Flocculibacter collagenilyticus: one gene and its partner. The protein of the gene in region 2 interacts with the protein of the main gene of each other region in a pairwise test. Links are inferred from orthologs where the notes say so. Each region holds a gene or a part of one and is shown on either strand. Other genes may lie near its edges.

What was found.
Region 1: the proteins of plsB (region 2) and ybgC interact in binary tests that used the Escherichia coli proteins (3 or more experiments, as listed by UniProt). The link is inferred for Flocculibacter collagenilyticus from one-to-one orthologs.

The regions. Positions count from the first base shown.
Region 1 is NZ_CP059888.1:2,358,035-2,375,672, reverse strand. What follows is about bases 482-3,251. They hold ybgC (tol-pal system-associated acyl-CoA thioesterase), read left to right. Parts: upstream 482-1,550; coding sequence 1,551-1,952; downstream 1,953-3,251. Other genes in these bases: tolA (cell envelope integrity protein TolA), read left to right, coding at 3,062-3,251; tolR (protein TolR), read left to right, coding at 2,634-3,056; tolQ (protein TolQ), read left to right, coding at 1,942-2,631; ruvB (Holliday junction branch migration DNA helicase RuvB), read left to right, coding at 482-908. In the rest of the region: more of ruvB, read left to right, coding at 1-481; more of tolA, read left to right, coding at 3,252-3,970; Tol-Pal system beta propeller repeat protein TolB, read left to right, coding at 3,989-5,326; peptidoglycan-associated lipoprotein Pal, read left to right, coding at 5,374-5,925; tol-pal system protein YbgF, read left to right, coding at 5,997-6,692; quinolinate synthase NadA, read left to right, coding at 7,580-8,635; HUU81_RS10460 (AI-2E family transporter), read right to left, coding at 9,118-10,212; chromosome segregation protein SMC, read left to right, coding at 10,439-13,930; cell division protein ZipA, read left to right, coding at 14,117-15,214; NAD-dependent DNA ligase LigA, read left to right, coding at 15,308-17,353; HUU81_RS10440 (DUF3392 domain-containing protein), read left to right, coding at 17,362-17,638.
Region 2 is NZ_CP059888.1:138,152-149,706, forward strand. Bases 6,198-9,247 are described here. They hold plsB (glycerol-3-phosphate 1-O-acyltransferase PlsB), read right to left. Parts: upstream 8,911-9,247; coding sequence 6,484-8,910; downstream 6,198-6,483. Other genes in these bases: tesB (acyl-CoA thioesterase II), read left to right, coding at 6,198-6,397; HUU81_RS00665 (DNA/RNA non-specific endonuclease), read right to left, coding at 9,094-9,247. Also shown: HUU81_RS00625 (GGDEF domain-containing protein), read right to left, coding at 1-484; HUU81_RS00630 (DUF885 domain-containing protein), read left to right, coding at 836-2,689; HUU81_RS00635 (potassium channel family protein), read left to right, coding at 3,112-4,182; HUU81_RS00640 (hypothetical protein), read left to right, coding at 4,197-4,583; HUU81_RS00645 (hypothetical protein), read right to left, coding at 4,626-4,856; HUU81_RS00650 (EVE domain-containing protein), read right to left, coding at 4,943-5,404; more of tesB, read left to right, coding at 5,537-6,197; more of HUU81_RS00665, read right to left, coding at 9,248-9,876; HUU81_RS00670 (hypothetical protein), read right to left, coding at 10,088-10,417; tRNA dihydrouridine(20/20a) synthase DusA, read left to right, coding at 10,773-11,555. UniProt on the Escherichia coli protein: Catalyzes the transfer of an acyl group from acyl-ACP to glycerol-3-phosphate (G3P) to form lysophosphatidic acid (LPA). This enzyme can utilize either acyl-CoA or acyl-ACP as the fatty acyl donor.

The DNA of each region.
Region 1 (17,638 bases), 2.2 Mb from region 2 along the record:
GTCAAGATCATGTAAAAGAGCAAATGGCGATTTTTATTGAAGCGGCGCGCAAACGGAGTGAACCGCTTGATCATTTGCTTATATTTGGTCCACCAGGACTGGGGAAAACCACATTAGCAAATATTGTTGCGAATGAAATGGGTGTCAATATTAAAACGACGTCAGGCCCAGTATTGGAAAAAGCAGGCGACTTGGCCGCGTTACTCACAAACTTAGAACCCAATGATGTACTGTTTATAGATGAAATTCACCGCTTAAGCCCTGTTGTTGAAGAAGTGCTATACCCAGCTATGGAAGACTATCAACTAGATATTATGATTGGTGAAGGGCCAGCAGCGCGTTCTATTAAATTAGATTTGCCGCCATTTACGCTTATTGGTGCAACAACCAGAGCAGGTGCGTTAACGTCACCGCTACGCGACCGATTTGGTATCGTTCAACGCTTAGAGTTTTATAACAACCTAGATTTAGCGGATATTGTAGAGCGCTCTGCGCATTATTTAAATTTGGCATTGAATAAAGAAGGCGCATTTGAGATTGCTAAACGTTCTCGCGGCACACCTAGGATAGCGAATCGCTTGCTTCGTAGAGTAAGGGATTATGCAGAAGTTAAAGCGAATGGCAACGTTGATAAAGAAATAGCAGACAAAGCATTGGCTATGGTTGATGTAGATGAAGAGGGTTTCGACTACATGGACAAAAAGCTTTTGTTGGCCATTATTGAAAAATTTACAGGTGGTCCCGTAGGGTTAGAAAACCTTGCGGCTGCAATAGGGGAAGAAAAAGATACTATTGAAGATGTCATTGAACCGTTTTTAATTCAGCAAGGGTTTATTCAAAGAACGCCGCGCGGGAGAGTTGCCACGCAACGCGCATTTCAACACTTAGGCTTTAGCCACGACGAATAACATATTTCTGTATTAATAACAGTCAAACACTCATGCTTAGTAGGTGTGGGGGTTTTGTGCCTAAACGAGTTGCAATAAATTTTAGATAAAAAAAAACCCGTCAAATTGACGGGTTCAACAACAAGTTGAAGGAAGGAAGTTAAATCCAGGGAACTAAAGAAACTGTGGGATTAAGACAATTTCTTGGGTATTCTGCTATATCAGTTAAATCATCACTAAATAACTAAGTTTGCGCTAGCTCTGAATACGGACGCTATAATAGTGATAAACATGGTTACCTTCAAACAAGAAAAATTAGATATTCACATTAGTTTTAATAATGGTAAATATGTATTCCGTTCCTATAAGTGAGTTTTAATTGAAGATTAAATATAAATAACTCTTTATTTTTCATTTGTTTGCTATTTTTTATAAAATGCAAACACATTAGTTTAATCATTAGATCGGATTGTTAATGTGGTGCTTTATGCATGTTTATCTGCATATTTAGTTACAAGTTTTATTTTTCAATACCAAAAAATATTTATTAGACTCTATTTTATTCTTTAATTGTAAGTTAAATATGACTGAGGCATTGAAATATAAGGTTTGCGAACCTATCATTATAGAAAATAACAAGAACACTATTAAATTGGGTGGTTAATGCGCTTTAGTATCCCTATTCGTATTTATTATGAAGATACAGATGCAGGTGGCATTGTTTATTACGCTAATTATTTAAAGTTTTATGAACGTGCCAGAACAGAGTGGTTAAGGGATTTAGGCATTGAACAGGATGGCTTATTGGCGCAGAATATAGGCTTTGTTGTTAAACATGTTGAAGTAGATAACAAACTGCCTGCTAAGTTTAATGATGAAATCATCGTTTCTTGTGAAACAGAAAGTGTTAAGTCAGTATCTATAGTGTTTAAGCAACAAATTCATAATCAAGATGGACTTCTTATTAATAGTGCAAAGTTTAAAGTTGCTTGCGTCGATTTATATAAAATGAAACCCCTTGCTATTCCAAAGCAGATATTAGAGGTGTTAAAAAGTGTCAGCTGAATTATCGTTTTTAGATTTATTTATGCAAGCAAGTCTGCTTGTAAAACTTGTTATGTTAAGCTTATTGGGTGTTTCCGTTGCATCATGGGCAATGATTTTTCAGCGTAGTAAAGCGCTAAAAGAAGCTGAAGAAAACGCCAGAAAATTTGAAGATAAATTTTGGTCAGGCATCGATATTGCGAAGCTTTATAATGAAGTTTCGGCACGCACTAATTCTAATGATGGATTAGAGCACTTATTCAAATCTGGCTTTAAAGAGTTTGCGAGAAGCCGCAAAACCCAACTTAGTTTGGCCACACTTGATGGCACCCACCGTGCAATGCGAGTTGCCTTATCGAGAGAGATAGAAAAACTTGAAACACATTTACCTTTTTTGGCAACTGTAGGTTCTATTAGTCCGTATGTTGGGTTATTTGGTACGGTTTGGGGTATTATGAACTCCTTTATTGCTTTAGGCTCGGTACAACAGGCCACGCTTGCGATGGTCGCGCCAGGCATTGCAGAAGCGCTTATTGCAACTGCTATGGGGTTATTTGCAGCTATTCCAGCTGTTATTGCATATAACCGCTTCTCTCATAAAGTTGAAATTATAGAAGCTAGCTATGGCAACTTTATGGAAGAGTTCTCAAATATATTACACCGCCAAGTTACGCTTAAATCTGGTAACGAAGGCGTATAGTCATGTATCAACGTAAAAGGCGTAGGCCAGTATCAGAGATCAATGTCGTACCGTATATTGATGTAATGCTGGTATTACTGATAATTTTTATGGTGACCGCTCCACTCATAACTCAAGGAGTAAAAGTTGATCTGCCACAGGCAACCGCCGAACCACTTTCAGAAGATTCTAAACCGCCACTAATAGCATCTGTGAATGCGCAGGGTGAATACTTCTTATCAGTTGGGGATAATAAAGATCAAGTGTTACAACCAAGTGAGTTGGCGGTTTTGGTGAGAGCCAACCTTGAAGTTGAACCTGAAACTCCTGTTATTGTAAAAGGTGATAGAGCGGTACCATACGACAAAGTAGTTCAACTTATGGTGTTGCTGCAAAACGCTGGTGTTCCGTCAGTTGGTTTAATGACAGACTCTACAGAAGAATAATGTTAGTGAAAAATACGACTTACACTTTACCCTCAATTAAATCAATTGCTTTACATATTGCAATTGGTGTTCTACTTCTTGTAAGTGTTGACTTTTCAACACATGAAAAACCCAAACAAGCTAAGCAAGCGCCTGTAATAGAGGCGGTGACGATTGATCAAGCCGCACTTGAGTCTCAAATTAAAAAAGTTAAAGCACAAAAAGACGCTGCGCGAAGAAAAGAAGAACAACGGGTTAAGGATTTAGAAGAACGCGCTAAACGCGCACAACAACAGCGACAGCAACAAGAAAAGTCAATTTCTGATCTTGAAAAAGTAAAACAGAAAAAACAAGCTGAACGTAAACGCGCAGAAGAAGCAGCTGAAAAAGCGAAAAAGAAACAGCAACAAGAAAAAGCAAAAGCCGATAAGCTTGAAAAGCAAAGAAAGCAGAAAGAGTTAGAAAAACAGCGTGCCGAAAAAGAAGCTAAAGCAGCGGCTGAGAAGTTGCGTTTAGAAAAAGAAAGGGCACGTAAAGCGAAAGTTGAACGAGAGCGTAAAGAACGTGAAGCAAAAGAGCGCGCAGCGCAAGAAAAGTTAATGGCGGAGCAGCTAGCTAAAGAGCAGGCGGAACGACGTGCTGCAAGACGTAGCCAAGTAATGTCAGAGTTAGCTAAGTATCGAGCGTTAATCACGCAGCGTATACAGCAAAATCTAATCATTGATGAGTCAATGAAAGGAAAGCAGTGTCGTTTAAATATCAAACTTGCGTTTAATGGATTGGTTACACAAGTAAAAATATTAAGTGGTGATCGTATCACTTGTGATGCAGCACAACGCGCAATTTATAAAGCAGAAACTTTGCCTGTATCTAAAGATGCTGATATATATAACGAGCTAAAAGATATTAACTTAACGTTTGAACCTGAATTTTAATAATTGGTATAGGTACTTATGAAACAACTTTTTTTATTCTGTGCATTAATACTGTCTAATGTGGCAAATGCCACGTTAGAAATAGTAATTACAGAAGGCATTGATACGGCAAGACCCATCGCAATTGTGCCATTTAAATATGAAGGGAAAGGAAATGCGCCGCAGCGTATAACTGACGTAATAGCGGCTGATTTAAGAAGAAGTGGCAAGTTTAACCCTGTCTCTGAAATCAGTATGCCGCAATTCCCAGCTACAGACAGTGAAGTTGACTACTCTATGTGGGCATCTGAAGGTGTAGAGGCAATCGTAGTTGGTACTATTAAAGAATATTCATTAGATCGCTATTTAGTATCTTACGAAGTTATTGATGTGATCAGAGGCCAAATTACCGGTGGTCAGGCGCAAATGTTAAGTGGTGGTGAACTTATTCAAAGTGAAGACCATGTACTTGATAGTCGTCAAACGGTGATCTCTAGCCAGCAATTTAGACAATATGGTCATCGCATTAGTGATGTTGTATATGAAAAGCTGACGGGTGAGCGTGGCGCATTCTTAACGCGTATAGCGTACGTTATTGTACGAGATAACGATTCCTATCCTTATCAACTGGTTGTTGCAGACTATGACGGTGAAAACGAACAAGTTTTATTGCGTTCTAAAGAGCCGTTAATGTCACCTTCATGGTCGCCTGACGGCACTAAACTGGCTTATGTCACGTTCGAAAAGCGACAAGCACAAGTTATTATGCAAGACATTTATTCAGGCTCTCGTGAAGTTATTACGTCATATCCGGGAATAAATGGGGCGCCTAACTGGTCTCCTGATGGGAAGAAAATGGCGCTTGTTTTATCGAAAGACGGGAATCCAGAAATTTACGTTAAAGATCTGATTAATGGCAAATTAAGACGAATTACACGTCATCGCTCTATTGATACAGAGCCAAGTTGGTCTCCAGACGGCAAAAGATTGGTTTTTAGTTCCGAGCGGGGTGGTAAACCTCAGTTATATAGCGTAAATTTAAGTAATGGTAAAATAAAACGTTTAACTTTTGACGGAGATATGAACCTAGGTGGTGCAATTACACCTGATGGAAATCAGCTCGTTATGGTTAATCGTACGCGTGGTAATTACCACATTGCTAAAAAAGAATTTAATTCTAATGTGTTTCAAGTACTGACGAAAACACGCTTAGATGAATCACCAAGCATCGCGCCTAATGGTTCAATGATTATTTACAGTACATTACATCATGGCAAACAGGTTTTAGCATTGGTATCGATGGATGGTCGTTTTAAGGCAAGGTTGCCAGCTGCTAACGGGCAAGTTAAGTCGCCTGCATGGTCGCCATTTTTATAATAAATTCATTCATAATTTTGAGTTAAGAAAAATAAGGAAACCGAAGAATGCACCTAAACAAGATCTTTAAAGGGCTATTGGTCGCACTTCCCGTTCTTGCAATTACTGCATGTGGTTCTACAAGCTCTACGTCTGCTGGCGAAGGAGCAAGTACGAGTACTTCATCACAGCAAACTTCAACTGTTGAAAATGAGCAAAATACAACAGAAGTTGCTGTAATAGAACGTACAGCAACACCTGAAGAAGAAATGCGTAAAAAGTTTGAACAACTTCGCAGAGAGCACATTGTTTACTTTGACTTTGATAAAGCAACGGTAAGTGGCGAATTTGCTGAGTTACTTCAAGCACACGCTGACTTCTTGGTAAAGAACGACAGTGTTAAGGTGTTAATCGAAGGTCATGCAGACGAGCGTGGTACGCCAGAATACAACATTGCTTTAGGTGAGCGTCGTGCTAAAGCGGTTTCTCAGTACTTACAAAACTTAGGCGTAATGAATAGCCAAATCTCGATTGTTAGTTATGGCGAAGAGAAGCCTTTAGATAAGAGCCGTAGCGAAGCTGCATTTGCAAAAAATCGCCGTGCTGTATTAGTTTACTAATAGAATAAATATTACATATGAATAAAGTAGTATTAATTGTTGCCACTTTAATATGCGGGAGCTCCACTGTTGTGGCTGCTCCCGCTCCTGTTTCTGATGCAACGGGATCTAGCCTTGAAAAAAGACTAGAAACCATTGAGCGTATATTAACTGCTAGAAATAAAGCACAAATCCAACTTCAACAGCAAATTGACTTGATTCAAGATGAGGTTAATGAAGTTCGTGGTGTTACAGAGTTACATACGCACAAATTAGAGCAGCTATTAGAAAGGCAACGTGAACTTTATCAAGAAATTGATAAACGCGTATCTGCGGCTTATAGCCAACCGACCGTTAACTATCCTTCGCAACAAACACCTACTGTTGATAGTTCAGGCTACTCGGGGTCGATGAGCGAAAATGAAGCTTACGACCGAGCAGTGAATTTAGTTCTTAAAGATCGTAACTACGATCAAGCTATTCCTGAGTTTAAACAGTTCTTAAAAGCTTTCCCAAGTTCGGCTTATAGTCCAAATGCACATTATTGGTTAGGACAGCTTTTATTTAACAAGAATGAGTTAGCGGAAGCGAAAACACAGTTCGAACGTGTTGTTAGCGGCTACCCAGATTCTAATAAACGAAGTGATGCATTACTTAAGTTGGGTGCAGTAGCACAAAAGCTAGGAAAAAAAGCTGAAGCCAAAGCATATTTTGAAAGAGTTATCGCAGAATATCCTGAATCTACAGTTGCGGGTTTGGCTCAATCTCGCTTGAAAACATTACGATAAGTACGATTAATATACGACTTTAAGTGCTTTAGGTCGTTTATTGAACATGTAACGCTTAAATTAGTAATTAATCGCAACTTTAGGTTGCACTAAATTCTTAAATAAGTATTATATGCGCCCGCGGTGGGTCATTAGCTCAGCTGGTAGAGCAGTGGACTTTTAATCCATTGGTCGAAGGTTCAAATCCTTCATGACCCACCACCGCTATTTTTTATATTGGGTCATTAGCTCAGCTGGTAGAGCAGTGGACTTTTAATCCATTGGTCGAAGGTTCAAATCCTTCATGACCCACCACTTATTTTTAGGTGGGCAATATAAAAAGTAGAAACAACATTTGGGTCATTAGCTCAGCTGGTAGAGCAGTGGACTTTTAATCCATTGGTCGAAGGTTCAAATCCTTCATGACCCACCAATTTTTTGGTCAAATGTTGTAACGTAAATCTGTATTAAGTGGGTCATTAGCTCAGCTGGTAGAGCAGTGGACTTTTAATCCATTGGTCGAAGGTTCAAATCCTTCATGACCCACCACTTAATACAACCCTATTGGGGGTCATTAGCTCAGCTGGTAGAGCAGTGGACTTTTAATCCATTGGTCGAAGGTTCAAATCCTTCATGACCCACCATTTTATACAATCCCTTTGCGGGTCATTAGCTCAGCTGGTAGAGCAGTGGACTTTTAATCCATTGGTCGAAGGTTCAAATCCTTCATGACCCACCATTGTATTTGATAATCTCCCTCCCTTATATAACTTAGCTTTCAGCTAATTATGCGCTATAGCAAATTGCTATAAACCAATCTTCATATTTTATGGTCAAAGCATACAACTGGCGTATTAAATGGCGTATAATCCGCACCCTATTTTTTAAATTGAATGATAGTGAGATAAATGAGTCAGCTTCAAACAGTTTCAACAGACTTCGTTTTTCCTAAAAAACCAATGCCTTTGTCTGTAGAAGAAAAGGTAGCGTATAAGTCACGTATTAAAAAGTTATTGATTGAGCGTGATGCGGTATTAGTTGCCCATTATTATACGGATCCAGAAATTCAAGCACTTGCTGAAGAAACAGGTGGTTGTGTTGCCGACTCATTAGAAATGGCACGTTTTGGCAATAACCATAAGGCGAAAACATTAATTGTTGCTGGTGTAAAATTTATGGGGGAAACCGCAAAAATTTTAACACCCGAAAAAACAGTGCTTATGCCAGATTTAGAAGCTACATGCTCATTGGATTTAGGCTGCCCTGCGGACGAGTTCTCAGATTTTTGTGATCAACACCCTGATCATACCGTTGTTGTATACGCTAACACGTCAGCTGCGGTAAAAGCACGAGCTGACTGGGTTGTCACGTCGAGTGTGGCACTAGAAATTGTTGAACACTTAGACTCTGAAGATAAGAAAATTATCTGGGGACCAGATCGCCACCTAGGTGCTTATATTTCAAAACAAACGGGTGCTGAAATGCTAATGTGGCAAGGCGCTTGTATTGTGCATGATGAGTTTAAAGCAAAAGCACTCGTAGAATTAAAGCAACAACATCCTGATGCAGCTGTGTTAGTACACCCAGAGTCACCTGCTTCAGTGGTAGATCTTGCAGATGCGGTTGGCTCAACCAGTCAGCTGATCAAAGCCAGTGAAACAATGCCTAACAGTAAGTTTATTGTTGCAACTGATAAAGGCATTTTTTATAAGATGCAGCAAAAGCAACCAAATAAGACGTTTATTGAAGCCCCAACAGGCGGTAATGGTGCAACGTGTAGAAGTTGTGCGCATTGTCCTTGGATGGCTATGAACGGCTTACAAGCAATTGAAAAGTCATTACTTGATGCTGAAGGTCATGAAATTTTTGTAGATGCGGATTTAAGAGAAAAAGCACTCATTCCGTTACACAGAATGCTTAACTTTGCAGCAGAGAACAAGGTAACCGTAAAAGGTAACGCATAATATTACTACCTGTTCTTTTTAGCGCTTTTATATGAAAGTGAGTGAAAAGGCATGTTAAGGAGTAAATATTAAGCAACTAAGCTGGGTTACGCATAAAAAACTTGAAACCCAATAATTAATTACCTACTATACCTGCCGCTGTTAATGTTAATAGCGGCTCAGTTAGCGACACAGCTAATTGAATAATGCGGAGAGATGGCTGAGTGGCTGAAGGCGCACGCCTGGAAAGTGTGTTTAGGTTAATCCCTAACGAGGGTTCGAATCCCTCTCTCTCCGCCATTTTTATACTTATTTCACATCTTTATACTCATTCAGTAGCTCGCTCAGTAGCTCAATTCAAAAAACAGTAATTCAATTCAAATATAGTCGCCCATTAATCTCATTATCAATTCAAGCTTATTAATTTTCAAAGCATGCTCAGACGCAGAAAATTGGAGCTAAAGCATAAATCCTTAGCTCCAACATAGTGTACTACCTGTGTTTTAAGATATCGCTTCTTGTTTAGCGTCTTTAGTAGTGTCAACTTCTTGCGCTTCTGCTGAGTTACTTTCATGTTTTTCTTCAGAATCTAACAGCGTTGCTAGCCAATTTCCTTCATCACTGGCTTCAAGTGCAATTTTTACTATCATCGTTAGCGGCACACTTAACAGCATACCTACAGTGCCAAGTAACCAGCCCCAAAAGATTAATGATAAAAAGACGACAAGTGTAGAGAGGCCAACACCACGTCCCATATATCGAGGCTCAATCACGTTACCCATTAACGTATTAATTAAGATATAACCCAAACCAATAAAGCCTGCTTGTGCAGGACCCAATACAACCAGTGCAGTTAATACAGCTGGCACTGCCGCAAAGATAGAGCCAATATTAGGTATGTAGTTCATTAGGAAGGCGACCACCCCCCATAATAAAAAGTAATCCACGCCGAATGCCCACAGCATAATAGTGACAATGACGCCAGTAATTAGGCTGATGACGGTTTTAATTGCTAAGTAACGGTTGACTGAATGTAGGAAACGATCGATGTGTTGAAGCTTCATGGTTGGGTCGTCTAACGCAACATGAATTTTTTTAGGAATTGAGCTTGCTTCAAACAGCATAAAAATAACGGTTAGGATAATTAAAAAAAGATTAGCCATAACTCCGCCCAAACCGCTTAGCATTTTAGCGACCATAGACATGGCAATGCTTGGATCAAATAGCGACAATAACTGCTCTTTATTAATAAAAATATTAAACTCTGCCAGTTTGTTAACTATCCATGTTAATTCTTCACTTAACTTGGTTTTATAAGTCGGCATTTGCAGAGAAAAGTCATTAAATGATTGCCCAACCAAGCCTGCAATGGATAAACCGATAGTGAGTGCTAACAAGATTACAGTAAAAACGGCTAAGGATTTTGGAAGTTTAAGCCGCATTAGCCAAGACACTAATGGATTACAAATAATGGCAATAAAGACAGATAATAAAAACGGAACGATGATAGCGCTGGCTGCTTTAATCCCAGCAAGTATAATAATGAGGCAGGCACAAATAAGTAATGCCCTTAATACAGGTGATTGTTCTCTAAACATTTTCATTCCATTTTTGTTACTGCGAAGTTAGGCATTATAAATACTATAAGAACACTTTGTATAGCCATTACTTTTGGCGCTGAATTCATAGCCAGATGACAACGAATATGCGGCCACTATTCATAATGATATGGCATCAATGTTGATATCTGTTACAGTACAACATTATGGCAGTAAAGCTTTTAAGAGTGATTTAAGCTGGTAATTGGTAGGATAAATGGGGTAAATGCGTCTAAAGCAGATAAAACTTGCTGGTTTTAAGTCTTTTGTTGATCCAACAGCTATTCCTTTTCCAGATCAAATGACTGCAATTGTCGGTCCAAATGGCTGTGGAAAGTCCAATATCATTGATGCAGTACGTTGGGTATTGGGTGAAAGCTCGGCAAAAAATTTACGTGGCGATGCTATGACAGATGTTATTTTTAATGGGTCTACGCAGCGTAAGCCAGTATCACAAGCCAGTGTAGAATTGTTGTTTACTAACACCTTAGGAAAACTGGAAGGTAGTTTAGCAAATCGTAATGAAATTGCGATTAAACGACAGGTCACCAGTGAGTCAAAATCCACCTACTTTTTAAATGGCACTAAATGTAGACGGCGAGACATTACCGATATCTTCTTAGGCACAGGATTAGGGCCGCGCAGCTACGCGATAATCGAGCAAGGAATGATTTCTCGCTTGATAGAGTCTAAGCCACAAGATTTACGTGTATTTATTGAAGAAGCTGCGGGTATTTCTAAATATAAAGAACGACGCAGAGAAACCGAAAATAGAATACGACATACTCGTGATAACCTCGAACGCCTTGAAGATGTTAGAGAAGAGCTCTCTACTCAGCTAGATAAGCTTAAACGCCAAGCTGCTTCAGCAAAGCGCTACAAAGAATTAAAAGCGACAGAGCGTAAATATAAGTCTGAACTACTCGCACTAAAGTGGCAGCGTTACAACCAACAAGTGATGTTGCTTGAGCAACAATTAAAAGAAAGTGATGCAAGTATAGAGAAATGTATTGCCGACCAACGCGCTAGTGAAAAAACAGTCTTATCAATTAAAGCGCAGATTGAAGAAGTTAAAACCAAGCATGGTGAAGTGCAGCAATACTATTATCAAGTTGGTGCAGACTTAACACGTATTGAACAAAGTATTGAACATACAAAACATAAGAAGCGTTCACTTAATCAAGAAGCAATTCAGCTTAAAGAGTCGTTAGTGCAACTAACCGACTTCCAGCTTACTGAGCAAGCGCGCCATGAGGAGCTTGAAGCCCTGCTCAGTACTGCTGAGCCAGAGTTGGCCTTACATGAAGCCAGATTAGCGCAACTTCGTGAACAGTTGGAACAAACTCAAGCGCATTACGATCACAATCAACATCAATGGGAGCATGTGCTTCATAATACCTCGAAGCTCAAGCAGCAATTAACTCAGCATAACTCTGCTATCCAAACTAAACGAAATCAAATTAACCAAGTAAAAGAGCGTTTAGCAGAGCTACTTGCAGAGCAAGCCAGTTTGGATGTTGAGGCTGACTCATTAGTCATCGCGCAAAAGCTAGAAGCGCAAGAAAAAGTACATGATGATATTGAAGCATATACTCGTCTGAAAGCAGAGTTAGCGCAGCAATATACGGAATTACAAGAACAGCAGCAATTATGCGATAAAGAGCAACGCCAGCAGGAAAAGGGATTGTTAGATATTCAAGCTGAATTAAAGTTGCTTGAAGCATTTCAGCAGCAGTTTATTGAAAACTCGAATAATGAGTTATCTAATTGGTTAAACAAACAAAACCTTTCTACATCTTATTTGCTTGAGCAGATAACAGTTAAAGATGGGTGGCAAACCGCCGTTGAAGTTGCGCTAATGGGGGGCGCAACACAACAACAAGTCATTTTCGTAGATTCAAGTGAGCTGTTACTTAACGAAATGCCTGACGACTCTTATTTATTGGTGTGGCAGAACAACGCACAAGCTAATCTAAATAATAAAAGCTTAGCCTCAGTTATTGTTGACGGTTGCTACCCTAATTTCTTTAATTACATACAAATTGTTGATCAATCGGCAAGTGAGCGAGCGACTTTGCTCTCACCGGAATTTTCTAGTTGGATCACACCAGAAGGGATAATGGGAGGTGATAACTGGGTTAAGTCGGTAACCAAAGATAACCAATTAGGCTTTTTTAAACGCCAGGAAACAATAAACCAATTAAAAGAGTCGATTAAAACAAAGCAAACGTCACTAGAAAAAATTGATCAACAACTTAGCACGTTCAGCCAGCAAAATTGCATTTTGGCAGATAAGTTAGAAGATAGTACTAACAAGTTGCAGCAGGCACAGACGAGTTATGCGGGTTTAACGACAGAAGTAAACATGCTAAAGCAGCACTCGTTAAAATTAACAAATACCCATGAAAAATTAGGCCGCACAATACAAGAAAAGAATGCTGAATTAGATACACTCGCGCATAGCCTTCCAGAGCTAGAAGAGCAGAACGATGGCTTAAAGCAACAGCTATTAACAGCAGAGCAAGGGCATGAAGATATTGTGTTGAATAAAGAAAAATATTCGCAGCAACTTCAGTTGATAAATGCTCAACTACACACAGAACAAGCTGCTGTTACTCAATTAAAACTTTCAATGCAAGACTATCGCTCGCAGCTAAGTGCAAACGAGTTAGCAATTAATCGAACTAAAACGCAATTAGCGAGTCTTAACGAAAGATATACACTGATTAATGAACAACTTAACGAAAGTGAGCCGCCAATTGATGCCCTATTGGCAGAGCAGCAAGAAACGCTTTCAAAGCATTTACAAGCGGAAGAAGACGTAAAGTCTTATGCGATTAAAAGTGAGTCATTAGCACATGAAGTGTCGCATTTAGAAAAAGCGCAACATAATACATTAACGCAAGTTCAAGCTATGCGAGATAAGCAAGAAGAAACAAAGTTAAAGCGTGAAGGCGAATTAGTGCGGGCGAGTAACATACTTGAGCAAATAGATGAAATGCAACTACGTGTGAAAGACATTACTGATGCAATGGACGCCTCTGCCAATGAAGAGATATGGCAACAAAAGCTAGACAAAACCTTTGCGTCAATTAGTCGTTTAGGTGCAATAAATTTAGCGGCAATAGAAGAGTACGACGTACAAGCTGAAAGAAAAGCATATTTAGACGCACAAAATGACGACTTAACCTCTGCGTTGGAAATATTAGAAAGCGCAATAAGAAAGATAGATAAAGAGTCTCGCAGTAAATTTAAAGCTACGTTCGACGAAATTAATGACGGATTACAAGCGCTATTCCCAAAAGTATTTGGTGGCGGGGCAGCTTATTTAGCATTAACGGATAATGACTTGTTAGAGACTGGGGTGACAATTATGGCTAGGCCACCCGGCAAGAAAAACTCTACCATTCATTTACTATCGGGCGGTGAAAAAGCATTAACAGCGTTGTCTTTAGTTTTTTCAATTTTTAAATTAAATCCTGCGCCATTTTGTATGCTGGATGAAGTTGATGCACCGTTAGATGATGCGAATGTTGGGCGCTTTTGTAAATTGGTTAAAGAAATGTCAGATACAGTGCAATTTATATACATTAGCCATAATAAAGTGGCGATGGAAATGGCATCACACTTAACTGGTGTTACAATGCACGAGCCTGGCGTGTCTCGAATGGTAGCGGTAGATGTTGATGAAGCCGTAAAAATGGCAGATGCATCTTGAATTTCATAATTTGGTCGTTAATATTGAGCGGTTTACATGCTCTATGTTATACAGCGTGTATGAGCTGAAAAGATAACCGTTTTAGAATACTTAAAAGGCAAAAGGTCTTTTAATGAAGGTCTTCAGACCCCACATATAACAAGAATAAGTAAGTGCAAGAAGGCACTTAGAAAAAAGGTATTAAACATGAATATGGCTGAAGAATTAAGACTAGTACTTATTATTATTGGTGCTTTAGCAATTGGCGGACTCTTAGTTCATGGACTATGGACGGTAAGAAAGAACAATAAAGCCTCAAAATTAGATAATTCAACAATAAATGCTTATGAATCGGGTGACGAAAAGCAGAGCAATGATGCAAACGCTGAAGGGTTTGACCAATACGGTGTAGGCAAAGTTAAAGTGGTGAGTAAGGCGACTAGAGCGCCTGAAATGCCGGCAAGCGAAACACCAACAATCCATACAGGTGAGCACTCTCGTCAAGAGCCTAACTTTAATCACCAAGCCGTTGAGCCTAACATAGCTAATTCAGCAAGTTTTGAATTAAATGTAGAGCCGCGCGAGCAGTTTATTGAACCAAGCTTAAGTGTTGAGCAAGTTGATGCGCCGGTTTCTGAAAACGAGCCTTATTACTCTTCGCAGCACATGCATCAAGACACGTCACAAGATGCTTCTCATAATACAGCTCATACTATAATAACTAACAATAATGCCGATGCGTTTGAAGATAGCAAGGTAGAGACAGCCCCTGCGTTCACTGAGCAAGCTATTACTGAGCCAGTTAGCACGCAAGAGCAGTCTTTCTCGCATGATGAGAGTAGCCCAAACAGCAATGAAGAAGTTGAAGAAGAGCTCCAAGCGGAAGAAGTGTTAATCATTCATGTGGTAACACAAGACAAGATGATGCCAGGTGCTTCATTATTGCCCACGTTACTGACATTAGGTTTTAAATACTCAGATATGGGCTTATTCCATCGCCATCAAGATAATAGCGGTAACGGTCCAGTACTATTTAGCCTAGCAAATATGTACAACCCAGGTACATTTGACATAGATACGATGGAACAAGTAAGCACCCAAGGTGTAAGTTTGTTTATGACATTGCCTTGTGCGGGCGATGCCCTGCAAAATTTTAATATGATGCATAACGCGGCTAAAAAGTTAGCTGAAGATTATAACGCACAAATGTTAGATAACAGTAGAAGTGTACTTACCGTGCAAACTGTTAGACATTATGTGGAAAAGATTAGAGAGTTTGAACGCAAAAAACTCATTGCAGGTTAACCTCTTAAGCCAAGAGTCTCTCTAAACACTGATAAAATATTTAATTTGATAAACCTCTTTCGCATAAAGAGGTTTATTTTTGGAACTGGAATTATGCAAAACGACCCTCAAGCCCAAGCAGCCGCAACAATTACGTCACTCAAAAAACAGTTAAACGAGCATAACTATAATTATTATGTGTTAGATCAGCCAACGATTCCAGACGCTGAATATGATCGCTTATTCCATCAGTTGAAAGCCCTTGAGGCAGAGTATCCTTCACTTAAAACGGATGACTCACCCACACAAAAAGTTGGTGGGGCGGCGTTACGCAAATTTAGCCAAGTCACGCATGAAGTGCCTATGCTTTCACTAGATAACGCCTTTTCAGACGAAGAATTAAATGCGTTTAATAAACGTATTAAAGATAGATTAAAGCAATCTGAAACGTTGGACTTTTGTTGCGAGCCAAAACTTGATGGGTTGGCAGTTTCGCTATTATATAAAAACGGGCAATTAGTGCGTGGCGCAACAAGAGGTGATGGTGCCACTGGTGAAAACATCACTGAAAACGTTAAAACAATTAAGAATGTACCATTGAGTTTACGTGGTGAAGACTTCCCTGAAACGATAGAAATACGTGGTGAAGTTTTTATGCCATTGGATGGTTTTCATCGTTTTAACCAGTTGGCAGCAGAAAATAATGAAAAACAGTTTGTTAACCCAAGAAATGCCGCAGCAGGTAGCTTACGCCAGTTAGACTCTAAAATAACAGCCAGTAGGCCGTTAATGATGTACGCCTATTCTGTAGGGCTGGTCGAGAACGAAAAAAAACCACTGCCGGATACGCATTTCCAACGACTAATGCAATTAAAAGAATGGGGCATGCCAGTTTGCCCTGAAATTAAAGCCGTATCGGGCGTTGCAGAAATTATTGAGTACTACCAATCAATCATGCAGCGCCGCTCAACGTTAGGTTATGAAATTGACGGTGTGGTCAATAAGGTCAACCGCATTGATTTACAAAGTAAACTTGGCTTTGTAGCAAGAGCCCCGCGTTGGGCAATCGCCTATAAGTTTCCCGCACAAGAAGAGTTAACAACACTACAAGATGTAGAATTTCAAGTGGGTAGAACAGGCGCCATCACGCCTGTTGCCCGCTTACAGCCGGTATTTGTGGGCGGAGTCACAGTGAGTAATGCAACCTTACATAACCAAGACGAAATAAACCGTTTGGCGATAAAAATAGGTGATACTGTAATTATACGTCGAGCGGGTGATGTTATTCCGCAAATAGTGTCGGTAGTAGAAAGTAAGCGTGATGGGAGCGAAAAAGAGATCGCTTTTCCTGAAACTTGCCCAGTGTGCGATTCACAAGTTGAGCGAGTAGAAGGTGAGGCTGTTCTACGTTGTACAGGCGGCTTAATTTGCGCAGCGCAGCGTAAACAAGCCATTAAGCATTTTGCATCGCGCAAAGCATTTGATGTAGATGGGCTTGGCGACAAACTTGTGGAACAGTTGGTAGACGCGAACCTTATTCAAACACCCGCAGACTTATTTAAATTAACTGAAGAGCAGTTAACCAGCTTAGAGCGCATGGGGCAAAAGTCGGCAATTAATGTGCTTAATGCACTTGAAGCAGCTAAACAAACCACATTACCTCGTTTCCTATACGCTTTAGGAATTCGTGAGGTGGGTGAAGCTACAGCACAAAACTTAGCGCACCACTTTTTTACGCTAGACGCAATTAAAGCTGCATCAGTTGAGTCATTACAAGCGGTGCCAGATGTAGGCGAAATTGTTGCTAAGCATTTATTTTACTTCTTTAAAGAGCAGCACAACCTAGCGGTTATTGACGCGTTAATCGAGCAGGGCGTTAATTGGCCCGAAATCGAAAAAAAGGCAGCGTCTGAGCAACCCTTAACAGAGTTAACCTACGTCATCACTGGCACGTTATCAGCGTTATCGCGAAGCGATGCTAAAAACTACTTACAGTCATTAGGGGCAAAGGTTGCTGGCAGTGTGTCAGCCAAAACTAACTATTTGGTGGCAGGTGAAAAAGCAGGCTCTAAGTTAACTAAGGCACAAGATCTTGGTGTTGATGTATTAACAGAAGAAGAATTAATTACATTGCTTAATAATCACGGCATAACAGTGTAAACATACCAATGAATGAAGTATTAAATAGCTTATCAGCATTAATGGTTGAAATAGCCAAGTGGTTATCACCCTACATACAAGAAATAGCGTTAACAGCAGTAGCCAGCTTATTGGTTATATACGGTGATACCATCAACGGCATTATTAAAAAGCACATTCGTAATTTACATTTTGTTATGCGTACCCTGATATTTGTATTGGTATGTGCTTTTGGTTATGGCATGTTGACCGTGTTTTTAGCACCATTATTGGCTAGCCAACTAGTCCTTATACCAAAGCACATGT
Region 2 (11,555 bases):
CTACTGCTTGTGCTGACACTTCTAAAATTTGATCTTGCAATTGTTGTTGTGACGATTTGATTTCGTACGTGGCATTAATGAGTTGGGCAATGACTTCTTTCGTGGTTTCATTTCCTAGCTCGTCAAGTGCCAATAATCCCTGATCTAATTGCTCAATATATTGATTAACCGACTGATTCGCTTTCTGAGTGCTATTGCCAATATCGGTGAGCATTTCGCCGAACCCTTCCAGTACATTTTCGGTAGCAGGGTGCGGCTTTGCTATCCACTCATTGTATAGCTCTTCAAAAAAGAAACTATCTAATGTCAGAGTGCTTTTTTCGCGTTGTCTTATCGCTTGGGATAGCGGGGTATTTCTTCCTGATATATGTTCGTAAGCAACAGCATAATTGACAGGCGTGGCAGGTAGCGCAAGTTTAGTTAAAAATTGCGTCACTTTTGCCAGAATGTCATTGGCTTTGTCCATACTATCGTGGTATTTCATCGAAGCAACCTCATGGGAGCGTTCAGGGTTAATTATCAGCGCCGACATTCTGCGCAATTTACCACTAAACATCTAGTGTAAAATTTAAATTTTATAGTTGTTAATACATCGTTTGGTCGATTATTCATCGATAGGGCTTGCGGTGATTTAATAGAAAAGTAGGCCTACGATTTTTTATCAAAAAATTAAATATTCTAGCCTATTAATTATTAACGATTTTTTATTTGTTCAGGGCGTAATAGAGAATACAGAAGAAGTATTAAACAGTGTTATCTAATAGCTGAGCGATTTGATACTATTTTCGTTAATAAAAATTTTAATCAACTCAATCAGCCAAAAGAGTCGGTATCCATGTTAAACAATACTCTCCTACGCAACATCAGCGCGTCGTTAATTATTTATTTAGTTACCGTGACGACCTATGCTACGCCTCCGCCTCCTAACTCAGCTGAAACTCGATTAGCAGAGCAGGCGCAACTTACAAAAGAAAACAAATGGGATATACAATTTATGCAGTTAGCTGAAACCATTTGGCAATACCAACTGCAAACACAGCCAATGTTTGCCACGTCAACAGGTGATACACGGTATAACCACTTGTTGCCTGATTTGTCTAAAACGATGCTTGAGGAAAAGGCTGCGCGTGAACAACAGTTTTTAGCGCAATTAGCTAAATTGGATGTCACAAAGTTAAGTAAAGACAATCAACTCAACCACGCTATTATTTATCGACAGATTAAAAATGCGGTCGATGAGCATAAATTTAAGGCGCATTATATGCCATTAACAGCTGAAGGTGGCTTTCATAGTGAACTAGCATTTTTGCCTCGTATGGTGCGCTTTCAATCGTTACAAGATTATCAAGATTACCTCGCGCGATTACAGCAAATAGCCTCCTATTTTTCGCAAAATATTATGTGGATGAAACAAGGTATTGCCGAGGGTATCACGCAACCTGCAGCGGTATTGCAAGGCTTTGAAGATAGCATCAAAGCGTACATTTCAAATACACCTGAAAAAAGCATATTTTTTGCGCCTTTTAATGATATGGATAAACTCGCGATAGATGCCAAACAAGCCGAGTCGCTTAAGCAGCAAGCCGTTGAGGTTATTACAAATCAGATTAACCCAGCCTTTGAACAGTACTACCAGTTTTTTACAACGCAATACTTGCCTGCTAGCCGTAAGCACATAGCTGCAACGCAATTGCCAAATGGCCATGCTTTTTATCAAAACCGGGTTGCTTATTACACCACATTGTCTATGACTGCTTACGAAATCCATCAACTTGGTTTAAAAGAAGTAAAACGTATTCGTGCAGAAATGGAAAAAATCATTGAACTGGTAGAATTTGAAGGGGATTTTGCGGACTTTATCGCTTTTTTACGCAGCGATTCTCAATTTTATGCGCAATCAGCAGATGAGTTATTAAAACAAGCATCGTACATCGCTAAAAAAATGGATGCAAAGCTCCCGAGCCTGTTTAAAAAACTACCGCGCACGCCTTATGGTATTGCTCCTGTACCTGATGAAATTGCCCCCAAATATACGACTGGGCGCTATGTTCAGCCGCAATCTGAAACGCAGCCCGGTTATTATTGGGTTAATACTTATGCTCTAGAGCGTCGTCCACTTTATGTATTAGAGGCATTAACTTTTCATGAAGCCGTGCCGGGGCATCACTTGCAAATCGCGCTAAATATGGAGATGCACAATGTGCCACCTTACCGCCAGCATAGTTATATTTCCGCTTTTGGTGAAGGCTGGGGGCTATATGCTGAATGGTTAGGCGTGGAAGCCGGCTTTTATCAGGATCCGTACAGCCAATTTGGCCGTCTTACCTATGAAATGTGGCGGGCTTGCCGCTTAGTGGTTGACACAGGGATGCATAGTCAACATTGGTCACGCCAGCAAGCCATTGATTACTTACAAAGTAATACGGCGTTATCGGCTCATAACGTAAGAACGGAAATTGATCGATATATTTCATGGCCCGCCCAAGCACTGTCTTACAAATTAGGCGAACTAACCATTAAGCGACTACGAGCTTTGGCGGAAGAAAAATTAGGAAATGCATTTGATGTGCGAGAATTTCATGATGTGATTTTGAGCGAAGGGTCAATTCCTTTGTCGGCATTAGAAAAACAGGTAGAGCAGTACATAGCGACTGAATTAAACCAACAGCACGAAAAATTAAAGAGATAATTGCAAGGAAAGTGATTTGGCTTGCATTCAGCAAGCCCGATTCTCACATTAGAAAAGGGCAAGCGAAAGCAAAGAAACATGAAACTGGAAACAAGGATACGACCAACGGGACATCCAACAACAAGCCCCCACTAATAGCTGGCGGTTCCGCAATCGTAGGTATAACCCTTAGACCAGAAACTTTGCGTCCTCAGCTTTCGCTAAGTTTGCCTTTACAGCTTTTACAAGCCGTAATTCAGCATAAACGGTTATGAATAAATTGCAATCCGACCAGCACAATAAATTAGATATTTTTTAAAAAATAGTTAGATATTTTAAAAAAAGCTTCATTTTATCTAGGTACTGTTTTTTCGATGGATACATTGTTAACATCAAAAAATACGTAGCCTAACCAATACAATACCCGCGAAACAATAGAATTTATGATATTAAGACACGTTTTAAAAGTTATTAAGCAACATATAGATCGCGTAAGTTGGATGGCAATATCAATTATGCTATTGCTTCATGCAGGCGCCACTTGGGCGTTACTTCATTATCTAGGTGAAAGCGAGTTAACATCGCTAGTGAACTACCCCTATTACTATATTGTTACAACAAGTACAGTTGGTTATGGCGACTTTAGTCCACAGTCAGAAATGGGTAAGTGGGTAGTGTCGGTATTGCAGATTCCATTTGGATTAGCACTTTTTGGTGCAGTGCTGGGTAAATTAGGCCAAACAGTTAGTAAAGTTATGAGGCGAAATATGACAGGCGAAAAAGATTTTCAACATTTTACAGATCACATTATCATTTTTGGCTGGCATCCGGTTAGAACAAAGAAAATGATCGACCATATATTAGGTGATAGCAAGCGAGTCCAGCGTTCTATTTTATTATGTGTCACAGAAGATATGCTGCACCCATTTTCTGACTACGAGCAGGTTGATTTTGCCAAACTCACATCGATGACGGATAAAAACGAGTTAACAAGGGTCGCAATCAGTCATGCTGCGCGAGTAATTATTGACGGTGAAGACGATAATCAAACATTTACAACGGGTTTGCGAATTTCTGGTTTAGTATCAGCAGAGTGCCATATTAGTGCGTATTTTGAAGATGAAACTAAAATGGAAATGCTACGTGACCATTGCAGTAATATCGAATGTACGACGTCTAAAACGGCTGAGATGTTAGTGCGTACTATGCAAGATCCAGGTGCTAGTCGTGTACAAGAAGAGATGCTTTCAACATTGTACGGTGATACTCAGTTTAGTCTGGCGATACCAGCTGCGGTTAATGGCCATACCCAGTTTAAAAGTTTGTTTCATTATTTCAAAGATGTCCATGCAGCAACTATTATTGCTTTAGCAGATAACCGAATTGGTGATGGTATGGATTTAAATCCAGCAAACGACATTGTGGTTAAAGAAGGGCAAATTTTGCATTACTTAGCTGAAACACGGGTGCTGCCCAATGAGGTAGATTGGCAGCAAATTAAGACTGATGCCTAATGTGAATAAGCGACATGTCAGATCCGATATTTAACTTATTTCTGGTATGTATTTATTTGATCCCTGTAGGGTTGATTGCAGGGTCAAAACGTACGGCAAAAAACGAAAAAAATGTATGGTTAATTTGCGCCATCTTTTTTTCGTGGGCGGTGCTATTGCTGTACTATCTTGTGGTGCCCAGTGTACGCGAGCGTAAAAAATCGGCCATAAACAAAGCAAAATCTAAACATGCAAAATTAAAAGCAAAAATAGAGAAGCAAAATCAAGCAAAAGAAGGTGTTATTGGCGTGGCTGATATTGCAGATGAGCACGCTGGCGAAGTGTCAGTTGAAGACGCAATTGCTACAGTTGAAGGTGGTCAAGCAGACACAGCCCAACCAGACGATAAAAAACCGACGTAGACTTACGCACAAGTGCAGCTAGTCAATCCCTGTAATCAATAATTATTTCCTTATTTCAATGGCTGGGTTTAAGTCAATATCGCCATCGAACGAGATAACCGCAGCCCGATCATCCTGCATGGCAATTGCTAGCAAGTTGCCACCTTCTTGCCGAACGAATACCAGTTGATAGCCATAATGATTTAACTCATTCATTGCAAACTTTTGTGCTAACGTTAACCGACTCCAATATTCAGAGCTGGACGCTTTACCAGACCGCCTTTCCTTTTCCATAATGATGCATTCCGATAGTATCAATTTATTATTTGCGTTAATAAATGCTTAGACTAAATTTGCTCACTTATCCAGTTACTATGCAGTTAATTAGCTAACGCGTTTATTATTTTCCATTCGCTATTACTGACGGGCATCACCGATAGTCTTGAACCTTTCTTAACTAAAGGCAGTGCCTTTAACCCGTCAATATCTTTAAGTGTGGCTAGCGATACGAGCTGATTAAACTTGTTATTAAATTTTACGTCCACCGAAAACCATCGTGGATTTTCTTCAGTTGCTTTTGGATCATAATAGCGTGAAGAAGGATCAAATTGAGTGGGATCTGGATATGCGTCGCGTACCACAGTTGCCCAACCAACAATACCTATATTTCGACAACTTGAGTGATAAATCAATATGTTATCGTCAATTTTAATTTTGTCCCTGATATAGTTACGTGCTTGATAGTTGCGTACACCATCCCAAATAGTGGTCTGATCAGGCATATTTGCCAGATCGTCAATACTGAAGGTGTCTGGTTCGGTTTTCATCAGCCAATAGGGCATTGTAAATCCTCAAAATTTGTTGAATCACATGGCGTTTATTCATTGCAATAAGCTACAATTGAAACATGCGCAAGCCGTTTAAGTGCAAACATGGCTTTACAGTTTATAAATATTCAGGATTAATTTTAAAGCATGAGTCAAGTTTTAGAGAATTTATTATCGTTAATGCAGTTAGAAACCATCGAGCAGGGTATATATCGGGGGCAAAGCCAAGATCTCGGCTTTAAAGCCGTTTTCGGTGGACAAGTTATGGGGCAAGCACTTTCTGCAGCAAAAGATACCGTATCAGAAGATCGTAAAGTGCATTCATTTCACTCATATTTTTTAAGACCAGGTGATGCGCAAAAACCCATAGTGTATGACGTAGAAAATATTCGTGATGGCAGAAGCTTTAGTACCCGCCGAGTCAGTGCTATTCAATATGGTAAGCCTATTTTTTACTTAACAGCATCATATCAAAGCGAAGAAGAAGGGTTTGAGCATCAAGCGCCGATGCCAAGTGTACCGGGACCTGAAAAATTGCAAGCGGAATTAGATTTCTACATTGAGCATCAAGATTTGATCCCAGAGCAGATCCGTAGCAAGTTCACTTGTGAAAAAGCAATTGAAATGCGTCCAGTTGGATTTAATAACCCGTTTAAACCAGAAGTTACCGAACCAGTGCGCTATGTGTGGGTAAGAGCAAACGGAGAGATGCCAGATGATCCGCGCATTCATAAATATCTGCTTGCTTATGCCTCGGATTTTAATTTTTTACCCACTGCATTACAGCCTCATGGTGAATCATTTTTGAAGCCAACCATGCAAGTAGCGACCATTGATCACTCTATGTGGTTTCATCGTAATTTTCGACTGGATGATTGGTTGCTTTATGCGGTTGATAGCCCGAGTGCAAGTGGCGCAAGAGGGTTAGTACGAGGGCAGTTCTTTAATCGTAAAGGGGAGCTAGTGGCCTCAACAGTACAAGAAGGCATAATGCGTAATAGAGGTTAATACTTTTAGCCTGTAAATGGGTATAAAGTGTAAGCTGCATGATTGCTATATCATTGCCGCTTACACCCAGTACTGATAGTTAACCGTTAGTGTTGTAGTGATTGGATCACTTCGTTTCTTAATAAGCTAACTACATCATTTTTAATATTAATTAACTCTGTAGTCGGCACTAAATCACCTTGCTCGTTTACGGTAATTAACGCTTGTTCTTTTAGTGCGCTCGTTAACGTAGACAGCACCTTTTTATCGTAAAACTCAGGTGAGTTAATCCCATGCAACGACGACAGTCGTTTCGCTAAGGTATGACTTTGGCTTTCCAACGCTGAGCGAGATAAAGGTTGCTGCTCAGTAATGGTTGTAAAGACAATGGCGTAGCGCTGTAAAATCAATTCCACACTGTTAGCAAGCAATTGCAAATTAAAGAATTGGTTAGATTGCCTAGCCGCTGCTTTAATTAATGTATTCTCGCGTGTGCATAAGCCGCTTTCTACTAAAAAGTTAAGCATATTCTTAGTGTATTCTTCAGGACACTGATCATTTAAGAACCAGTCTTTTTTGAACAATGGGAATAAGCTTAAAACCAGCTTAACAGCCTTATCTTCATCGATTTGTTGATGAGCAACGACAATACTGGCGAGTAAGCCCGGAATGGCGAATAGATGAATGATGTTATTGCGATAATAATTCATCAGGATTTGTTCTTTTTCATCCAAACTTATGATGTCGCCTAATTGATCGCTGGTTTGTTGCACTTTTTGCATTTCAATTAGATGATCAATTAGTTCGCTGGCTGATTCTTCAGGCACCGAAATTTGTGATGAATATGGTACTTGTTTCTGCATTTGAATGTATAGCTGTAATTGTGCGGTCAATTCTTTGCGAGTAAGCGCATGCTTATCTGCACATAGTAAAATGAGGGCAGCTAAGTTAACACTATTCAGCGCTGCCGCATTGTTAATGCGTGTCATTATTTGATTAGCAAGCACGTTAATGCTTGGCGTTAGCCAGCTAGGCTTTTGTGGCTCTAGTGGGTCAATGTCTTGTTTCCAATCAGGGGCTTGTTCATTTAAAAACTGATTAACAGAAATCGGTTCACCAAAGTTGACATAACCATGCCCGTAGTTGCGTAAATTTTTAATTGCCTTGAATACACCAAATACTGATTCGTTCTTCTTGGTTTTGCCTTTTAGCTCTTTTAAGTAAGTGCTCACTTCCATTACATGCTCGTAACCTAGGTATACTGGCACTAGCGTGATCGGTCGCTCGATGCCGCGTAGCATTGATTGCAAGGTCATTGCGAGCATTCCTGTTTTAGGTTGTAGCAGAAGACCAGTACGGCTTCGTCCACCTTCAGTGTAATATTTTACTGAATAACCTTTTGAAAAAAGCTGACTGAGATACTCTCTAAAGACTGCAGAGTACAGCTTATTGCCCCGGAAGCTGCGACGAATGAAAAAGGCGCCCGATTTTCTGAAAATAGGCCCTGCTGGCCAGAAGTTTAGATTGATACCCGCTGCAATGTGCGGTGCTACTAATCCTTGTTGATAGATTACATACGTTAAAAGCATATAATCCATGTGGCTGCGATGGCATGGCACATACACAATTTCGTGGCCACTTTGTGCTAGCTCGGTTACTTTTTCGGCATTATTAACGATAATACCGCGATATAGCTTGTTCCATAGCCATGTTAAAAAACGATCGCCAATTCTAATATAAGAATCACGGTAATCTGCGGCTACTTCATCTAATAACTTCACCGCATTTTGGCGTGCTTGAGCAATGGTGATTTTCTTATTTTTGGCTTCGTCTTCAATGGCTTTTTTAAGTGAAGGCGCAGCCAGTAAACTATTAAATAATTCTGCACGGCGCGTTAACCGTGGGCCTGTGACCGCCAGTTTTTGGCGATAAAAATGAAAACGCGCTACGCGTAGCAATTTGTGAGCGGTGCGCTCGTTATGCCCGTGTTGATCAACTAATGTACGAAGCGAAACCGGTTTACTAAAACGAATAAGATTATCTCTGCCTGAAAATAGCACGGTAAACATTTTGCGGAACCAGCTTGGTGCTTCAACATCATCAATAATTTGTTGAACGCTGGCTTGTTCTTTACCAGGTGCTCGGCCCCACACAATAGTGACAGGCACTAATAATGCGTCTTGGCTAGGGTTTTTTCGTAGCGCTTGGATTAATGCTTCGCCTTGTTGAAGCGCATCCGTGGGCTTTCTGTTATCACCGAACACAGGCTGCGGACGAGCCAAATACAAAGTACGTTGCAATACACTACCATTTAGCTCTGCGGGCTTGACGGGGTTTGGTAATCCTATTTTCTGACACGCTTTTTCAAGTGCAATGACATCGCTGCTTGATTGCGTTTGCAAAATATAAAATATCGGTAAGCCAGCATCCAAGTCCAACTCTTGTGTTGGGTCCGCTGGAATGATTTTAGAGCGAATAAGCCATCTAACAGGGTACTTTAATACACTATTTAAGAAGGTAGTAATTACAGACATAAGATATCGTCACAGTTAAATTCAGCCGACGATAATATCATTTGTAATAACAGCTGCCAATTAACAGCTCATATGAAGCAGCGGCAGTTTGTAACAATTCAATGCATACCCATTGTACGTTTTGACCGAAAAGTGAGTGATGCCGCTGCGGATGATAATTCAAAAGCTAAATAGCAAAACTTGCTAACAACCTAGCTCGTTAGTAAGGCCGCCGATACGATCTTCAACGGCATATTCTTTATATGACGGTAAAGTGGGCATAATATTTAAGCCTGTGCGTTGCTCAATTTCATTAATCGTCACCTCTTTTCCGCAATAACTGTCATAGCGACTACTGCTTTGCTCCATAATAAACCCAGATGCATTTACCCAGCCTGCATTGCTAATGGTAAACACAGCTTTGAAATAAGCACTGGGTATTTGGTGAGTTTCATCTGCCATCGGCAAAGTTGCATAGGCATACTCGTATAACGGGCCCGTAACAACGTAAACATTCGCTCCGGTTCTAACGTAGTCACGGACTTTATTTTCTAATTTAACCCATGGTCCCTGATTTAGGTTAGAGGCTTGAGGTGTAATATTTGATAGATAATTAGTGTCTGCCCAAGCGTTCGTGTTGCTAAAGCTAGCTAATGGTACTTGATGCCCACGATCGGTATGAATAACAGCATGCGCATCTTGGTAGTCATCCGGTTCTAATGTGTATTGACTGGCGATAAGTGGATCTGCTTTCCAGCTTCTCGAACGGCTAGGGCCGTCAATGGTTTGTGGTGTCACTTTATATGCCACCCAATCTGCAAACTTTGTGGTGCGGTTATTACTCAGTACATAAATACTGCGATTGACCACATCATTATTATTTGCAGCACCCGTAGGACATTGATAACTGCCGCAGTGGCTAGAAGATAAAGCGTACGCAGGAAGAGATGCCGTAAGGGTAAGGCATGCAAGTAGTAATCGTTTCATTTTTGGCTCTTTATTATTTTAGTTGGTAGAAATGAGCCAACTAAATTAGAGCGTTAACTATGCAGATTGATGAAGGCTAGATGACAGTTGTATTAAAATTGCTCAATTCAGCTTGAACTAAAAGATTAGCCTAAAGCGAGTAATAAGATTGAAAAGGGAGAAGATTATTTAATAAAGGGGAAAACAAATAGTGATGTATTAAAGGTGCTTATTAAAGCACCTTCTTTTCAACGTGCTCTAATCTGAAGTCTTGACGTGCAATCACTTTCTCAGCTTCAGTCACTCTACTTGATAGCTTTAATAAGTCATCTTTTGTCGCCATCGTGCTTTGAATGGTATTCACTGACAAGATAAGCTTATCCAGCTTTTCGTCCATTTTTTCAAAACGGCGATCAAACTGTTCAAATTTCTTATCAACAACAGCAACGCGATTTGTCCAGTTCCACGAGATCATCGCAATAGTTATCACGAAAATTGCACTGGCAATAATTTCAAAACTAACAAATTGACTACGTGTAGCGGGTGCGTTTTTATTACTCATTGTTCCCTTAGCGCAAGCTTAATGCGTTCTTCATGCCATAAATCAAAAGTATAAATTATTGTTAAGATATCAATAGATAACTAACACTAAAATATAATTCAAGTTTTTAAAGTATAAACGGCTTATAATTTTTACACAACAATCAGCAATCTTAGTACTGCTGAAAGTTTTTAATGCACGATGTATAATCTTTCCCAATTTTTAATCACACTTTCGCAATGGCAAATAACCGAGCCGTCCTTTTTCTTTCTTTTTTGAAATGAAATTGATGCCATTGTCCTACTTTTCTATGGGATATATACGGGATACCTATGGGGACTTTATCAGAACATAAAGGGCGATTGAGAGACGTTTAATGAATACCAAAGATACAGTGAAACAAGGCGCTACGCCTTTAAAAACAAGTAATTCGCTTGATAGAAAGATTTCTATTGCGCCTATGTTGGATTGGACTGATAAAAATTGCCGGTACTTTCACCGTGTGTTAACCAGCCATGCAGTGTTATATACCGAGATGGTAACAACGGGCGCTATTTTGTTTGGTAAAGGCGATTATCTGGCGTTTAATGAAGAGGAACACCCTGTTGCGCTGCAGTTAGGTGGTAGCGATCCTGAAGCATTAGCTAAGTGTGCAGTAATAGCACAAGAGCGTGGTTATGATGAAATTAATTTGAATGTAGGTTGCCCGTCTGATCGTGTTCAAAATGGTCGTTTTGGTGCGTGCTTAATGGCTGAACCTGCATTAGTGGCCGATTGTATTTCAGCGATGAATAGCGTGGTGAAGATCCCGGTTACGTTAAAAACACGCATTGGTATTGATGAGCAAGACAGCTACGAGTTTTTGTGCACGTTAATAGAGTCGACGGCAAATATTGGGTGTGACACCTTTATTATTCATGCACGAAAAGCATGGCTTAATGGATTGAGCCCGAAAGAGAATCGTACGATCCCACCTTTGGACTATGACCGTGTATATCAACTTAAGAAAGATTATCCTCATTTATCTTTTTCTTTAAATGGCGGTGTAACCTGTTTGCAGGATAGTTTGGATCACCTTCAACATGTTGATGGTGTGATGATTGGTCGTGAAGCGTATTCGAACCCATATTTGCTTAGCCAAATTGACCATAAAATATAT